Regions from separate parts of the Rhodococcus sp. G6(2025) genome, predicted to be linked through region 3. Evidence: riboswitches for the same ligand, from Rfam matches in the RefSeq annotation. Region 3 holds a riboswitch; each other region holds the start of a gene.
The links. A riboswitch is a leader RNA that binds a small molecule or an ion and turns the genes downstream of it on or off. The one in region 3 is predicted to bind cobalamin.

Region 1 (4,656 bases), 2.1 Mb from region 3:
CGCGCCGTAGACGACGACGCGGACCACGAGTTGTCGGGCGAGGCTGCCGACGTCGGCGTCGGGGCCCTCCAATGCCGTCGACGTGTGTGCGATGGCCTCGACCACGCCGGCGGACAGGGCGAGGCCGAGCAGCCAGTACGCGTGCTCGACCGGCTGCGGGACCGAGGGTGCAGTACGAGTGGTCATGTCCCCATGCTGGTATCGGCGACGTCGCGGCACATCACCCCGGAGAGTGGAGTCCACCCCTACCCGGGTATCGGTGCGACACGCTTGCCATCACCCCGCACCAGGGGCACATTGAAATGCACGTCGTCGGCAGGGAGGCACTGTGCGTGAGCAGACACGATCAGGAGATGCGTGGCCGGCGTTGAAGGTGGACGACTGGACGTCGACGCGGAACACCCTGCACATGTGGACGCAGATCGTCGGGAAGATCCGCTTGGCCCACGCACCGCTGATCAACCACTGGTGGCAGGTCCCGCTGTACGTGAGCCCCCGCGGTCTCACGACGTCGACGATTCCGTACGGCACCGACTGTTTCGACATCGAATTCGACTTCGCCGATCATCGACTGGTGATCCGCACCAGCACGGGCGGTACCGGGACGGTTGCCCTCGAACCGAAGTCGGTGGCCGAATTCTATGCGGAGACGATGGACACGCTGGCCGAGCTGGGTGTGGCGACGACCATTCTGGCCCGGCCCAACGAGGTGGACCCCGCCGTCCCGTTCGCGGAGGACACGCAGCACTGTTCGTACGACGGTGAGTCGGTGCACCAGTTCTGGCGGCAGCTTGTGCAGGCCGACCGCGTCCTGCACGAGTTCCGTTCCCATTTCATCGGGAAGGTCAGTCCCGTGCACTTCTTCTGGGGTGCGCTCGACCTGGCCTGTACGCGGTTCTCCGGACGAACAGCACCGACTCACCCTGGGGGAGCGCCGAACTGCGGAGACTGGGTGATGGTCGAGGGGTACTCGCACGAGCTGAGCAGTTGCGGTTTCTGGCCCGGCGGTGGGGTCGAAGGTGCGTTCTACGCGTACGCCTACCCGGAGCCGGACGGGTTCGCCGACTACCCGGTCGGGCCCGACGGAGCCTTCTACAGCAAGGAGAACGGGCAGTTCCTGCTGCCGTACGAGACTGTCCGCACCGCAGACGATCCCGATGCCGCACTGCTGAAGTTCCTGCACAGCACGTACGACGCGGCCGCCGAGCGGGGTGCCTGGGACCGGGCCGCCCTGGAGGCGGACCCGGCCCGATGGGACAAATCCCGCTGACGCCCTGTGGGTCAGGCGGCGTTCGCCGGCGCGGGCGCCGTGGCCCGGGTGGCGCGCTCCGTGAGGAACGCGAATGCCAGTCCGAGAACCAGCCACAACGTGGCCTGCGTCGCGAGGGACGACAGCCGGAACTGCCACAGCAGCACTGCGGGGAAGTCGTCGCCCACTTCGTTGACGGTGGGCAGCACGAGGTAGCCGATGGTCACCACCACGAGGAAGGCGAGAACCGGCGCCGCGATTCGCACCGACAGGAATTCCTGCGCTGCGACGGCCTTCGCCGCGAAGACGGAGGCCACCACCGCGAGCAGACCCAGGACGACGGCGGCGAGCCACAGCCAGGTGCGCTGAGTGATCGTTTCGGGGTCTCCGACAGCCGGCGGGTTGGCGGGGTACTTGAAGAACGGCACCGCCTCGATTGCCAACCAGCCCAATGTGGCCAATGTCAGACCGAGCAGCGGTCCGGACAGCGTCGTCACTCGACGTGCGTAATTCGCGACGACGGCGAAGATCGCTCCCAGAGCCAGGCCCGCGAGGGACGTGGCGAGGAACAGCCCGAAGCGCTGTCCGTCACGGCTGACCAGTGCGTCTTCCTCGTCGTGCGAGTGCCCGGCCGGCTCGGCTGCCTGAGTGGCGTCGTGCGAGTGGACTTCGGCTTCGGCAGCGCTGTTCGACTCTTCGATCGCGATGGCCGCATCGATGTGCGACTCACCGAGGACGAACGCGACGCCACCGGCCAGGATGCCTGCGATCAGGCCGGCCAGCAGACCGCGGATGAGGAGTTTCGCGAAGGAATCGGTCAGTGGCATGGCAGACCCAGGAGGTGGCGGCCGTCGTGCATCAGTTCATGCATGTACATGCCACTGCGCGAAATCGCGCCCTGGTCGAAACCAACGAGGTAAAGAGCGAGCATCGCGAACAGAACGATCGCGAAAGAGATGACGGCGAGACGGGTCGTGTCGACCGACGAGCCGGGTGCGTAGGCGAGTGCCATAGTTCCTCCTGGGATTTCGCGTCCCCTAGGTCCAGGCGATGGCCGCAGTATCTGGCTGTCGAGGTGGCTCCCGTGAAGGACTACTCCGATTTACAGTGGCGCGACCGCTCCGGGATTGCACCGGATTCCTGCCGAACCATCGCTTTGTCCTGCGAACTTTTGCACCCGGCGGGCCGTCGTGTCAATCCTCCCGCTCGGCCCCGTCTCTCAGCCCTTGTTCGCTGCCGCGACGTCGAGAACGACCTCGAACTCGAGCAGCGAAGCTCCGGACGCCACCGGCTTCTTCTGCTCACCCGCGTGCGCTTCTCTGGCCGGACCGTCGCGCCACGCCGCGAATGCCTCTTCGCTCTCCCACTGGGTGACGACGAAGTAGCGGTTCTCGCCCTTGACGGGGCGCAGAAGCTGGAATCCGAGGAAGCCGGGGGAGTTCTCCACGGCGTGCGCGCGCGCTGCGAAGCGCTTCTCGAGTTCGGGGCCTGCACCCTCGGGGATTTCGATTGCGTTGATCTTCACCACTGCCATGCGGGCGAGATTACTCCGCTAGCGTCGGAGGGGTGGCAGGTGAGAGTGCGTTGCACGACGAGGGTGGAACGGGACAGCCGATTCTGCTACTGCACGGGCTGATGGGCAGCGCGCGGACCTGGGGGCGGCACGTGCCGTGGTTGCGTGAGCACGGCCACGTCTTCACGTTCGACGCCGCAGGTCACGGCAGGCCCGCACCGTCGCGGTTGACGACGGAAGCGTTCGTGGAAGACCTGGCCGCCGCACTCGCGCCCTTCGCCGAGCCGTGGGTGGTGATCGGCCATTCGATGGGCGCCCTGCACGCGTGGTGCCTTGCGGCCGAACACCCCGAGAAGGTATCGGCGCTCGTGCTCGAAGACATGGCCCCCGACTTCCGGGGCCGGACCGCCGCGGACTGGGCGGCGATGATCTCGAACTGGCCGCAGCCGTTCGCGACCCGGGAGGACCTGTTCGAGTTCTTCGGTCCGGTTGCCGGACAGTACTTCCTGGACTCGTTCGAGAAACGCGCCGATGGCTGGTATCTGCACGGGGACGTCGACACGTTCCGTGACATCTCCGAGGAGTGGGGTGGCAGGCACTTCTGGGACCAGTGGGCGTCGATCACCGTTCCGGCCCTGCTGATCGAAGGGGAGTTCACGATCACCCCCGACGGTCAGATGCGGACCATGGCGGAGCGGCATCCCGGCGCCGAGTACGTCCGCATCGAGCAGGCCGGGCACCTCGTCCACGACGACCAGCCGGAGCAGTACCGGAAAGTGGTCGAGGAGTTCCTCGACGGGCTGGGCTGAGAGACACCTCGTCCGCTGCGCAGGAGAGTGTGTTCGTTTTTTCGCTTTATGGTTGGGGTATGGCCGCTCTGATGAACCACACGGTGTTGCCGCCGGGCGCCGACGATGGGACCTACTCACCGCGTTAAAGTATGTTATCGCTGGTCAGGATGATGTGACGATCTCGACTCCGGAGGGTTCGGCGCCGTTGCCGGACAGTGTCCGGAGGCTGCTCGTCGACGCGGTCACGGCTCTGGATCGGGGGCAGGTGGTGACGGTGGAGCCGCATCGGACGGTGTTGACGACGCAGGAGGCCGCGGAACTGCTGGGCATTACCCCCCGACGTTGGTGCGGTTGCTGGAGGCCGGGAAGATTTCCTACTCGTCGCCGAGCAGGCACCAGCGGGTGGAGTTGGCGGACGTGCTGGCCTTTCGACAACACGAGCGCGCGCGACGCGGTCAGGTGTTCGAGGAGATGGCGCACGAGGAAACCCCAGACCCCGGCGACGCGTCTGACACCCTGCCCCTCGACCCGCGGATCGAGGGGCAGGGCAACCGGTGGCTGCCTGTCGGGTGGTTCTCGACGCGTGCGTCTGGCTTCCCCAGACCCTGAACAACCTGCTGCTGACGCTGGCCGATGCCGAGTTGTTCCGCCCTTCCGGAGCTGACCGACGAGCAGATCGACTCGTTGCCGCCCGAGGTGCGGCAGACGTACCGGCAGCCTCGTGCGGTGGATCCGGCCGAACTGGTGCGGTTCCTCGGGCATACAGATCTGGTGAATGCGGCGTGGGCATTCCTGATGCCGGTGTATGTGGACCGGGATCTGCTGTCGGTATGGCCGAACGTGGATCCCGACTTCCAGGCGGTACTCGCGCAGAAGTGGGTGCGTGACAACCACTATCAGATGACTGTTGACGGTTGGAATGGTGAGGCGGTTGAGGCGGCCCTCGCCGGGCCGCCGGATCATCCGCTGTGGGTGCATCTCGAGCGCGTGCATGTGCGGTCGTTTCGGGCGATGCTGCCAGATCCGGCGACGTGGGGAATCGGTTCAGCCACCAGGGTGGTCGCCCCGGGAGTCGAGGCGCTCTACGTACTCGAAGCCTCGGC
Region 2 (4,656 bases), 1.5 Mb from region 3:
GATCGCCGGCGCGTGGGGATACGTCAACCTCGGCCTCTTCGCGGCCGCCTATCGTCGCCGGTTCGGCGAGAATCCGTCGCAGACCAGGGCCTTCGGCCCCGTGAGTGGTTGACGAGTCCAGAGACTCCTCAACCACTCACGGGCGGCGGAGCCGCCTACAGCTCCGCGCGGACCAGCTTCGCCGCGTCGACGAGGTTGCGCAGCGACGCCTCGACCTCGGCGGGACCGCGGGTCTTCAGGCCGCAGTCGGGGTTGACCCACAGCCGTTCCACCGGCACCGCCTTCAGCGCCTCCCGCAGCGACGCCGCGATCTCCTCGACACCGGGCACCCGCGGCGAGTGGATGTCGTACACGCCTGGGCCGACGCCGAGGTCGAAGCCGACGGCGTTGAGGTCGTCGAGGACCTCCATGTGCGAGCGCGCGGCCTCGATGGAGGTGACGTCGGCGTCGAGCCTCGCGATGGCCTCGATGACCTCACCGAACTCCGAGTAGCAGAGGTGGGTGTGGATCTGCGTCGAGTCCGAGACGCCCGACGTCGCGAGACGGAACGCCCCGACCGACCAGTCGAGGTACGCCGGCTGAGCCGCGGCCCGCAGGGGCAGCAGTTCGCGCAGCGCGGGCTCGTCCACCTGGACGATCCGGATGCCCGCGCCCTGCAGGTCCACCGTTTCGTCGCGGATGGCCAGCGCCACCTGGTTGGCGGAGTCGGCCAGCGGCTGGTCGTCGCGCACGAACGACCACGCCAGGATCGTCACCGGACCGGTGAGCATGCCCTTCACCGGACGCTGCGTCAGCGACTGCGCGTACGTGATCCATTCGACGGTCATCGGGTTGCTGCGGCGCACATCGCCGTACAGGATCGGCGGTCGAACGCAGCGGCTGCCGTACGACTGCACCCAGCCGTTGTCCGTCGCGAAGAACCCGTCCAGCTGTTCGGCGAAGTACTGCACCATGTCGTTGCGTTCCGGTTCGCCGTGCACCAGCACGTCGAGGTCCAGCTTCTCCTGCAGCGCAACCACATCCGCGACCTCGGCGCGCATCCGGTTCAGGTACTCGGCCTCGTCGATCTCACCCTTGCGCCGGGCCGCGCGCGCGACGCGGATCTGCGTCGTCTGCGGGTAGGAGCCGATCGTCGTGGTCGGCAGCACCGGAAGCGACAGCGCCGACTGGGCTTCCCGACGTTCCGCCGCGGGACTGCGCCCCGGATCGGACGCGGTGAGCGCGTCCAGCCGGGCACGGACAGTGGCGTCGTGCAGACGTGGGTCGGTGCTGCGGGTGGACGCCGCCGCGCGGGCGAGCGCGAACTCGTCGTCGACGGATTCGCGACCGCTGGTCAGTGCGGTCCCGAGTGTGACGACCTCGCGGACCTTCTCGGTGCCGAACGCCAGCCACGACCGCAGCGCCTTGTCGATGCCGGTCTCCGCGTCGAGCGTGTACGGGACGTGCAGCAGCGAGCATGACGTCGAGACGGCGAGCGAACCGGTGCTGCCCAGCAGGGTGCCGAGCGACGCCAGGGCCGCGTCCAGGTCGGTGCGCCAGATGTTGCGTCCGTCGACGACACCGGCGACGACGTGCTTGCGGGTCAGATCGGGAACCGTGGCGAGGGGGTCGGATCCGGCAACCAGGTCGATCGCGATCCCCTCGACACCGGTCGACGCGATCGCGGGAAGTGCGTCACCGAGGCTGCCGAAGTACGACGCGACGAGGATCGCCGGTCGCGACTCCAGCGCGGACAACCGGTCGTAGGCCCGCTTGGCCGCCGCGATCTCCCCCGGTGTGCGGTCGGCGACCAGCGCGGGTTCGTCGATCTGCACCCAGTCGGCGCCCGCGTCGGCGAGCCGACCGAGCAGGTCCGCATACAGCGGGACGAGTTCGTCGAGGCGGTCGAGGAGGGGTGCATCCGAGCCGACAGCCTTCGACAGCAGCAGGAACGTGACCGGACCCACCACCACCGGGCGGGCCGGAATGTCCAGGGCACGTGCCTCTTCGAGTTCGCGGAGCACCTTCGACGGGTCGAGGGCGAACGTCGTCGTCGGGGAGATCTCCGGCACCAGGTAGTGGTAGTTGGTGTCGAACCACTTGGTCATCTCGAGCGGGGCGACCGTGTCGTTGCCGCGGGCGGCGGCGAAGTAGCGGTCGAGGTCGCTCTCGATGCCGGCGACACGGTCGGGCAGTGCGCCGAGCATCGCCGCGGTGTCCAGCACATGGTCGTAGTACGAGAACGTGTTGACGGGCACGGAGTCGAGGCCGGCGTCGCGCAGGCTCGTCCAGGTCTGACGGCGCAGATCCCGGGCGAGCGCGTCGAGCGCTTCGGCGTCGAGGCGGCCGGCCCAGTACGACTCGACGGCCTTCTTCAGTTCGCGATTCGGACCGATGCGAGGTGAGCCCAGCACGGTCGCGGTGAAAGTGAATGTCACGGTATCTCCAGTTGCGTACGCGGTACGGCCACCGCCGGCACACGGGTACACCTCTCGAGCCCAGGGACGTGCTGCAGCGCGAGAAGGTCTACACGCCCAATCCACGAGGCGGTAACCGTCGGGCACGGCGTGCCCGACACAGTCGGCAGGTCTTCGGACTCACAGGCAGCCGGTGCGACATCGCACCGGACCTAGTGGCCGTCGCTTCCCAGGCGGTTGCCCAGTGCATGGTGACGGCGGTCGTTCCTGCTCACCGCTGCGGGACAGTCCCGGATTCTCACCGGGTTCCCTCTCACACGCGAACTCCGGGGAGTCCGACGTGCTTCGACGCCAGGTGCGGTCTTCGGGGCTCCTCACGACCGCGCCGGGCGAACCAGCTGCACCGGCCAGCATAGGCCTTCGGCCCGTGCGCCTTTTTTGTAGCCCCAACTACCAAAAAGGCGCACGGGCCCGGAGGGCCTACAGCCAGCCGTTCGACTCCGCAGCGCGGACGGCCTCGGCTCGGGTGCTGGCGCCGGTCTTGCCGATCGCCGAGGAGAGGTGATTGCGCACGGTACCTGCGGACAGGAACAGTGCGGCCGCGATGGAGGCGACCGGCGCACCGTCCCGCGCCGCCCGCAGCACGTCCGTCTCCCGGTCGGTGAGCGGCGATTCCCCGCTGACGAGACTGTCGGCGGCGAGCGCGGGGTCGACGACACGCAGTCCGGCATGGACGCGCCGGACGGCGTCGGCGAGCTGCCGGGCCGGGGTGTCCTTCACGACGAACCCCGACGCACCGGCCTGCAGTGCCTTGCGCAGGTACCCGGGACGACCGAACGTCGTCACGATCAGGACGCGGGTCTGCGGCATCTCGGCCCGCAGTGCCGCGGCCGCGGCGATTCCGTCCAGACCGGGCATTTCGACGTCGAGGAGCGCGACGTCGGGGGAGTGCTCGCGCGCCGCCGCGACGACCTCGTCGCCGCGCCCGACCTCCGCGACGACCGTGAGGTCCGCCTCCAGGTCGAGCAGGGCGGCGAGGGCACCGCGGACGAGTGCCTGATCGTCGGCGAGCAGCAGCCGGATCGTCACGAGGCCTCTTCCTTCAGCACGTGCAACGAGAACCCGCCGGGTTGCGGATGAGTGATGACGACCCGGGCTCCGGCGGCGGCGGCGCGCTCCCGAAGGCCCACCAGCCCGTTCCCGTGCACGGATTCACTACACCCGGCGCCGTCGTCGACGACGGTGACCTCGCGTTCGCCCACCGTGACCGAGCAGTACGTTGCGCCGCTGTGCCGGACCACGTTCGTGACACCCTCCCGGACGGTCCACGCGAACAACTCGCGCAGTCCGGTGGGTACCGACTCTGTGCTGTTCGGCAGCTCCGCCTCGATTCCGGCCGACCGCAACGCTTCCCCGGCCCGGGCGATCTCCACCGGAAGCGACAGCCCCCGGATTCCCTGCACGGCCTGCCGGACGTCCGCGAGCGCGTCGCGGGAAAGACGTTCCAGGTCCGCCACTTCGGTGCGGGCCCGGTCGATGTCGATGTCGAGGAGCCGGCCGACGAGTTCGGCCTTGACGGTGATGACGGTGAGGGAGTGCCCCAGGATGTCGTGGAGGTCGCGGGCCATCCGGGTGCGTTCCTCCTGCACTGCGAGCCGTTCGCTCGCTTCCCGTTCCCGGACCAGTTCGATGTTGCGGTTGATCAGCTTGGTCACGCCGAACATCGCGAACGCTGCCGCGCACACGCCCAGCGAGAGCCCGGTGCCCGACCCCCAGTCCAGCACCGTGGAGATCACTTCCACGAGAACTGCGACGGTCAGGGCGGTGATCCCGCCGAGCCACGCGGGGAACAGCATGACCGCGGAGACGGCGAGGAAGACGGCGGCGGACAGCCCCGACGACCCGACGGCGACCACCATGACGGCCGCGAGCCCGAACAGTGCCACCACGAGCGGCGCCGCCTGGTTCAGCGGTGGCCGAAACTCGTTGTGCGCGCGCCGGGTATGCGACCACCGGAACATCGCGAGGTACGTCACCGCGAATGCGAGCGTGGCGATCCACCCGATCCAGCCGCGGACGTGATCGCGGGCGGCCCAGCCGTCGAGGAACGGCTGGAACAGGAAGACCGTCCAGGCGGCGGCGAAAATGAATCCGAAACGGCCCCATCGTCTGGTCACGACGGGGCCGTCGGGGGTGGTCACGGCAGTCACGATACCGCCGTCACACTCGCTCGGTGTCGCGCTGGAACCGCCACGCCGCA
Region 3 (4,656 bases):
GGACCCTCGGCTGCTGCGCGAGCGCCCGGGCGATCGACACCCGTTGACGCTCCCCGCCCGACAGCGCCTGGACGTCGCGATTCGCGAGTTCGGCCAGCCCGACCTGACGTATGCACGTCTCGACGATCTCACTGTCGGCGCCGGTCGCCCGTTCGAACCAGCCCCGGTGCGGGATACGTCCGAGCGAAACGGATTCGCGCACGGTCAGTCCCGCGGACACCCGCGGCTCCTGGGTGCTCGCCCCGATCGTGCGGGCCAGTTCCCGCCGGCCCAGATCGGCGGTGTCCGTTCCGTCGACGGCGACGGCGCCCCCGGTCGGGGTGAGCGCGCGGTAGCAGCAGCGCAGCGCGGTGGTCTTGCCGGAACCGTTGGGCCCGACCAACGCCAGCACCTCACCGGGACGCACGGAGAAGTCGATGCCGTGCAGCACTTCCCGCGACCCGAGTTCGGCGCGGACACGTTGCAGGCTCAGCGCGGTCACTGTTCGGCCCTCCGATACTGCCGGTAGAGCATCCACACGAAGATCGGCGCTCCCACGAGCGCGGTGACGACGCCCACCGGGACCTCGATGCTGTGCGCGACCGACCGCGCGGCCGTGTCCGCCGCGACCATCGCGATCGCGCCGAGGAATGCGGCGACGGGCAGCAGCCTGACCGCCCGGGCGCCCACGACGTACCCGGCCAGGTGCGGCACCAGCAGACCGATGAAGCCGATGCCACCTGCGACGGACACGGCGGCCCCGGCCAGCATCGACACACCGAGCAACTGCACGACGCGGAAGCGTCGCACGTTCATGCCGAGGGCGGCGGCGCCGTCGTCTCCCGCCTGCAGCAGGTCGATGCGGCTCGCGCTCAGCATCATCGCGGCCCCGACCGTCGCGAGTGCCACGGCCGGGAAGATCGCCGTCGACCAGCGCGAGTCGCCGAACCCGCCTGCCAGCCAGTGCATCACCGAACTCAGTTGATGCTCGTCCGCGACGACCAGGATCGAGAACGTGATGAGAGCCGAGAACACCTGCGCCGACGCGACGCCCACGAGGATGACGGCCGTCGGCTGCGGATACCGTCCGCCGATCGCCAGCGACAGGAACAGCGGCACCATCGCGCCCAGGAATGCCGCGACGGGAACGGTGAACGCGCCGAGCGCTCCCACCCCGAGCCCGAGCACCGTCACCACCACCACGCCGAAACCGGCACCCGAGGACACGCCGAGCAGATAGGGATCGGCCAGCGGATTGCGGGTCACCGCCTGCGCCACGGCGCCTGCGAGGGCCAGCGCCGCACCGACGGTCGCCGCGGTCAGCGCCCGCGGCAGCCGGGAGTCGAGGACGATCGACTCCCGCGCCTGTGACCACCAGGACTCGAATGCGCCGGGGGCCACGCGGTGCGCGACGATCGCCCACACGTCGCCGACCGGGATGCGCACGGAACCGAACGACACCGCGAGGCCGACGACGAACAGGGTTGTCAGCGCGAGCAGCACCGTCAGGCCCGCGAAACCGAGGCGTGCGCGGGCCGGGTGTGGTGCCTGCGCCGGTGGTGCCGCACGTTCTGCGGTGACGGTCATCGCGCGCCGACGTCGTCCGGATGAAGTGCCCGCGCGATCGTCTCCACCGACCGCACCAGGCGCGGGCTCTCGAAGAAGTCGTCGAGCGGCACCACCACGAAGCGGCCGGCCTTCACGGCGGGTGTCGTCGACATGATCGGGTGCGACTTCAGGAAGTCGATCTTCGCCTGCGCACTCGTCGTGCCGTAGTCGAGGACGACGATCGCCTCCGGGGCGCGTTCACCGATGATCTCCCAGGTGGACTTCGAATACGGCTTCTCCCCTTCGGCGAAGAGGTTGGCCGCACCCGCGTGGTCTGCGATGAGCTGGCCGACTCCCACACCGCCGATCGTCAGCGGGACGTCCTCGCCGGAATCGTAGAAGAACGTCGGAACCGGGGCGGCGCCCGCGATTTCGTCGCGCACGGCCTGCAACCCGGACGTCACCCGGTCGGTGATCGCCCGCGCCCGGTCGGGGTCTCCGAGGATCTCGCCGAGCTGCTGGTAGTCGCTGCGCAGCAGACCGATGTCCGGGAAGCCCTGCCCGCAGTACTCGGAGAACAGGAAGGTGGGAATGCCCTGGTCGCCGAGGGATTCGCGCGACCGCCCCTCCTTCTCGTCGAACGCGCTCCGCATTCCGCCGACCACCAGGTCTGGGTCGAGGTCGAGGATCTGCTCCCGGGTCGGGTATTCCTTCGCGAGTTTCGGGATCTTCGCGAAGGCGTCCGCGAACTCGGGCAGCGGGGTCGCGTCGCCGTACCCTGTGCCGACGATGCGGTCGCCGGCCCCCATCTCGATCAGCACCTCGGTGACGTGATCGTTCATGCTGATGATGCGCTGGGGCGGGGCGTCGAACGTCTCCGTTCGATCGCAGTTGGTGACGGACACCGGCTCGGCGAAGGATTCTGCGGAAGCGGTCTGCCCCACGGACTCCCCGCGCGAACACCCGGCGACCACCAGCGCGGCCACAGCGAGCGTGACCAGACCGGCACTTCTGAACAACTGACCGTGCATGTAAACCTCATTGCGGCTCAGAGCCACGAATGAGAAGTCAGCAGACGCCCGGTGCGGCGCCTGCAGGACTCCGCTTCGTAGACCACGACGAAAAGGATGTCGCACACCCCACGCCGGGTAATCGGGCTCGCCACCGAAATGATCTGGTGGCCTACCGTTGCGGGTCAGCGCCGGATTCGGACCGGCTTCCCCCGTGCGTGTGGCTGCAAGTGCGATGCCGAGTATGCACGATTTGCCGGGAGCCGCGTCACACCCCCGCCGGTGACACCCCGATCCGCACTACAGTCGGCAGTCGCAGCTGCCCGCCCCAGACACGCCGGAGATGACGCATGACACGTTGGGCCTCGACCGTTGTTTCACGCAAATGGTGGGTCCTGAGCCTCGCCGTCGTCGCCGTTCTGGTGAGCGGCGCGTGGGGCACCGGTGTCTTCGCGAAACTCAGCTCGGGCGGGTTCACCGATCCCGGTAGCGAATCCGCCGAAGTGGCCCGGATCGTCCAGGACAACCTGGGTCCGCAGACGCCGGACATCATCGCCATCTACACGGCACCCGAGGGGAAGACCTTGGACGACATCGGCCCCGAGGTCACCGCGAGTCTCGACCGGTTCGCCGCCGAGGTGCCGACGTACTCGGTGACGTCGTACTGGACCGCGGACGCGGCGAGAAAGCAGCTGATGGTGTCGGAGGACGGCACCAAGGCGTCGGCCGCGATCACCGTCGACCCCGACGCCGGGATCACCGCCGCCACGTTCGACGACCTGTTGCCGAAGCTCGAGGTGGAGGGCATCGACACCGAGTTCGCGGGCAATTCGGTGGTGGGTGTGGCGTTCAACAACCGGCTGCAACAGGACCTGGTGCTGGCCGAGGCGATCGCGCTCCCGATCACTCTCGTGTTGCTGGTCTTCATCTTCGGCGGTCTGGTGGCCGCGGCCGTTCCGGTGTTCGTCGGGCTGCTCTCGATCTTCAGCGCCCTGGCCACCCTGCGCCTGCTGACCCTGTTCACCGACGTCAGTTCGTTCGCGATCAACGTGGCGTCCCTGCTCGGCCTGGGGCTCGCGATCGACTACGGCCTGTTCATCGTCGGACGTTTCCGCGAGGAACTGGAGTCCGGCGCCGACGTCGCGGAGGCGACCCGGCGCACCGTCCTGACCGCGGGCCGCACCGTGCTGTTCTCCGGTCTGCTTCTCGTGTGCGCGTTCTCGGGCATGCTCGTGTTTCCGCAGGACGTGATCAAGTCGCTCGGGTTCGGTGCGATGGCCGCGGTCGCGAGCGCGGCGCTGCTGTCGCTCACCGCGGTCCCGGCGCTGCTCGCGATCCTGGGTCATCGCATCAACGCACTGACCTGGCGCAAGGATGCGGCGCAGCGCGGGGAGGTTCGCGCCCGCAAGTTCTGGGGCTCCGTCGTCACCTGGGTGATGCGGCGGCCGGTCGCCATCGCGGTCGGCATCGTCGCGGGGTTGATGGTCCTCGCCTCGCCCCTGCTCAGCGCATCACTCGGCGAGGTCACGTACACGGCGCTCCCGGAGAACGACTCCGCCCGGATCGCCACCGACACTCTCACCACCGAATTTCCCACCACCGGAAACGGCGCCACCCTCATTCTCCGGGGCACCGACGGCACGGCCCCGACCGCCGCCGACGGCGCCGCGGTCGCCCAGGCCGCCGGCCGGGTGGAGGGCATCGGGGCGGCCACCGTCGTCGCGTCCGGCAACGAGCTGGTCGCGGTCCAGGCCGTCTACTCCGAGGGCGTCACCACCGACGACCAGAGCGCCTCAGTGGACGGACTCCGTGCCATCACGCCACCCGAGGGAACCGAACTCCTCGTCGGCGGCGGTCAGGCGACCGTCGACGACGGGAACGCGGCGATCGTGCACTGGATGCCGGTGATGATCGCGATCATGGTGGGTTCGACGCTCGTGCTGCTGTTCCTGGCGTTCGGCTCGGTGGTGCTGCCGATCAAGGCGGTCGCGATGGCGGGGCTGAGCCTCGCCGCCACGTTCGGTGTGCTCACGTGGATCTTCGAGCTGGGCCACGGCGCGAGTCTGCTCGGGGTCAGTCCGGCACCGCTCGAGGCGACGTTCGTGGTCCTCATCCTCGC

Region 1: another riboswitch for cobalamin. It lies ahead of ACLIVD_RS03925 (CbtB domain-containing protein); the one in region 3 lies ahead of ACLIVD_RS13105 (ABC transporter substrate-binding protein).
Region 2: another riboswitch for cobalamin. It lies ahead of metE (5-methyltetrahydropteroyltriglutamate--homocysteine S-methyltransferase); the one in region 3 lies ahead of ACLIVD_RS13105 (ABC transporter substrate-binding protein).

Annotation. Positions count from the first base shown of each region.
Region 1 covers NZ_CP179750.1:805,558-810,213, forward strand. Annotated here, with positions in the region: gene ACLIVD_RS03910 (hypothetical protein) at 1-186, opposite strand, end outside; gene ACLIVD_RS03915 (DUF5996 family protein) at 329-1,270, shown strand; gene ACLIVD_RS03920 (CbtA family protein) at 1,282-2,076, opposite strand; gene ACLIVD_RS03925 (CbtB domain-containing protein) at 2,067-2,261, opposite strand; cobalamin riboswitch at 2,285-2,417, opposite strand; gene ACLIVD_RS03930 (antibiotic biosynthesis monooxygenase family protein) at 2,469-2,783, opposite strand; gene ACLIVD_RS03935 (alpha/beta fold hydrolase) at 2,816-3,571, shown strand; gene ACLIVD_RS03940 (hypothetical protein) at 3,905-4,162, shown strand; gene ACLIVD_RS03945 (hypothetical protein) at 4,187-4,656, shown strand, end outside.
Region 2 covers NZ_CP179750.1:1,351,892-1,356,547, forward strand. Annotated here, with positions in the region: gene ACLIVD_RS06465 (AraC family transcriptional regulator) at 1-112, shown strand, start outside; gene metE (5-methyltetrahydropteroyltriglutamate--homocysteine S-methyltransferase) at 156-2,417, opposite strand; cobalamin riboswitch at 2,545-2,755, opposite strand; gene ACLIVD_RS06475 (response regulator transcription factor) at 2,877-3,485, opposite strand; gene ACLIVD_RS06480 (sensor histidine kinase) at 3,482-4,606, opposite strand; gene ACLIVD_RS06485 (ABC transporter permease) at 4,617-4,656, opposite strand, start outside.
Region 3 covers NZ_CP179750.1:2,892,919-2,897,574, reverse strand. Annotated here, with positions in the region: gene ACLIVD_RS13115 (ABC transporter ATP-binding protein) at 1-481, opposite strand, end outside; gene ACLIVD_RS13110 (FecCD family ABC transporter permease) at 478-1,566, opposite strand; gene ACLIVD_RS13105 (ABC transporter substrate-binding protein) at 1,563-2,558, opposite strand; cobalamin riboswitch at 2,654-2,785, opposite strand; gene ACLIVD_RS13100 (MMPL family transporter) at 2,888-4,656, shown strand, end outside.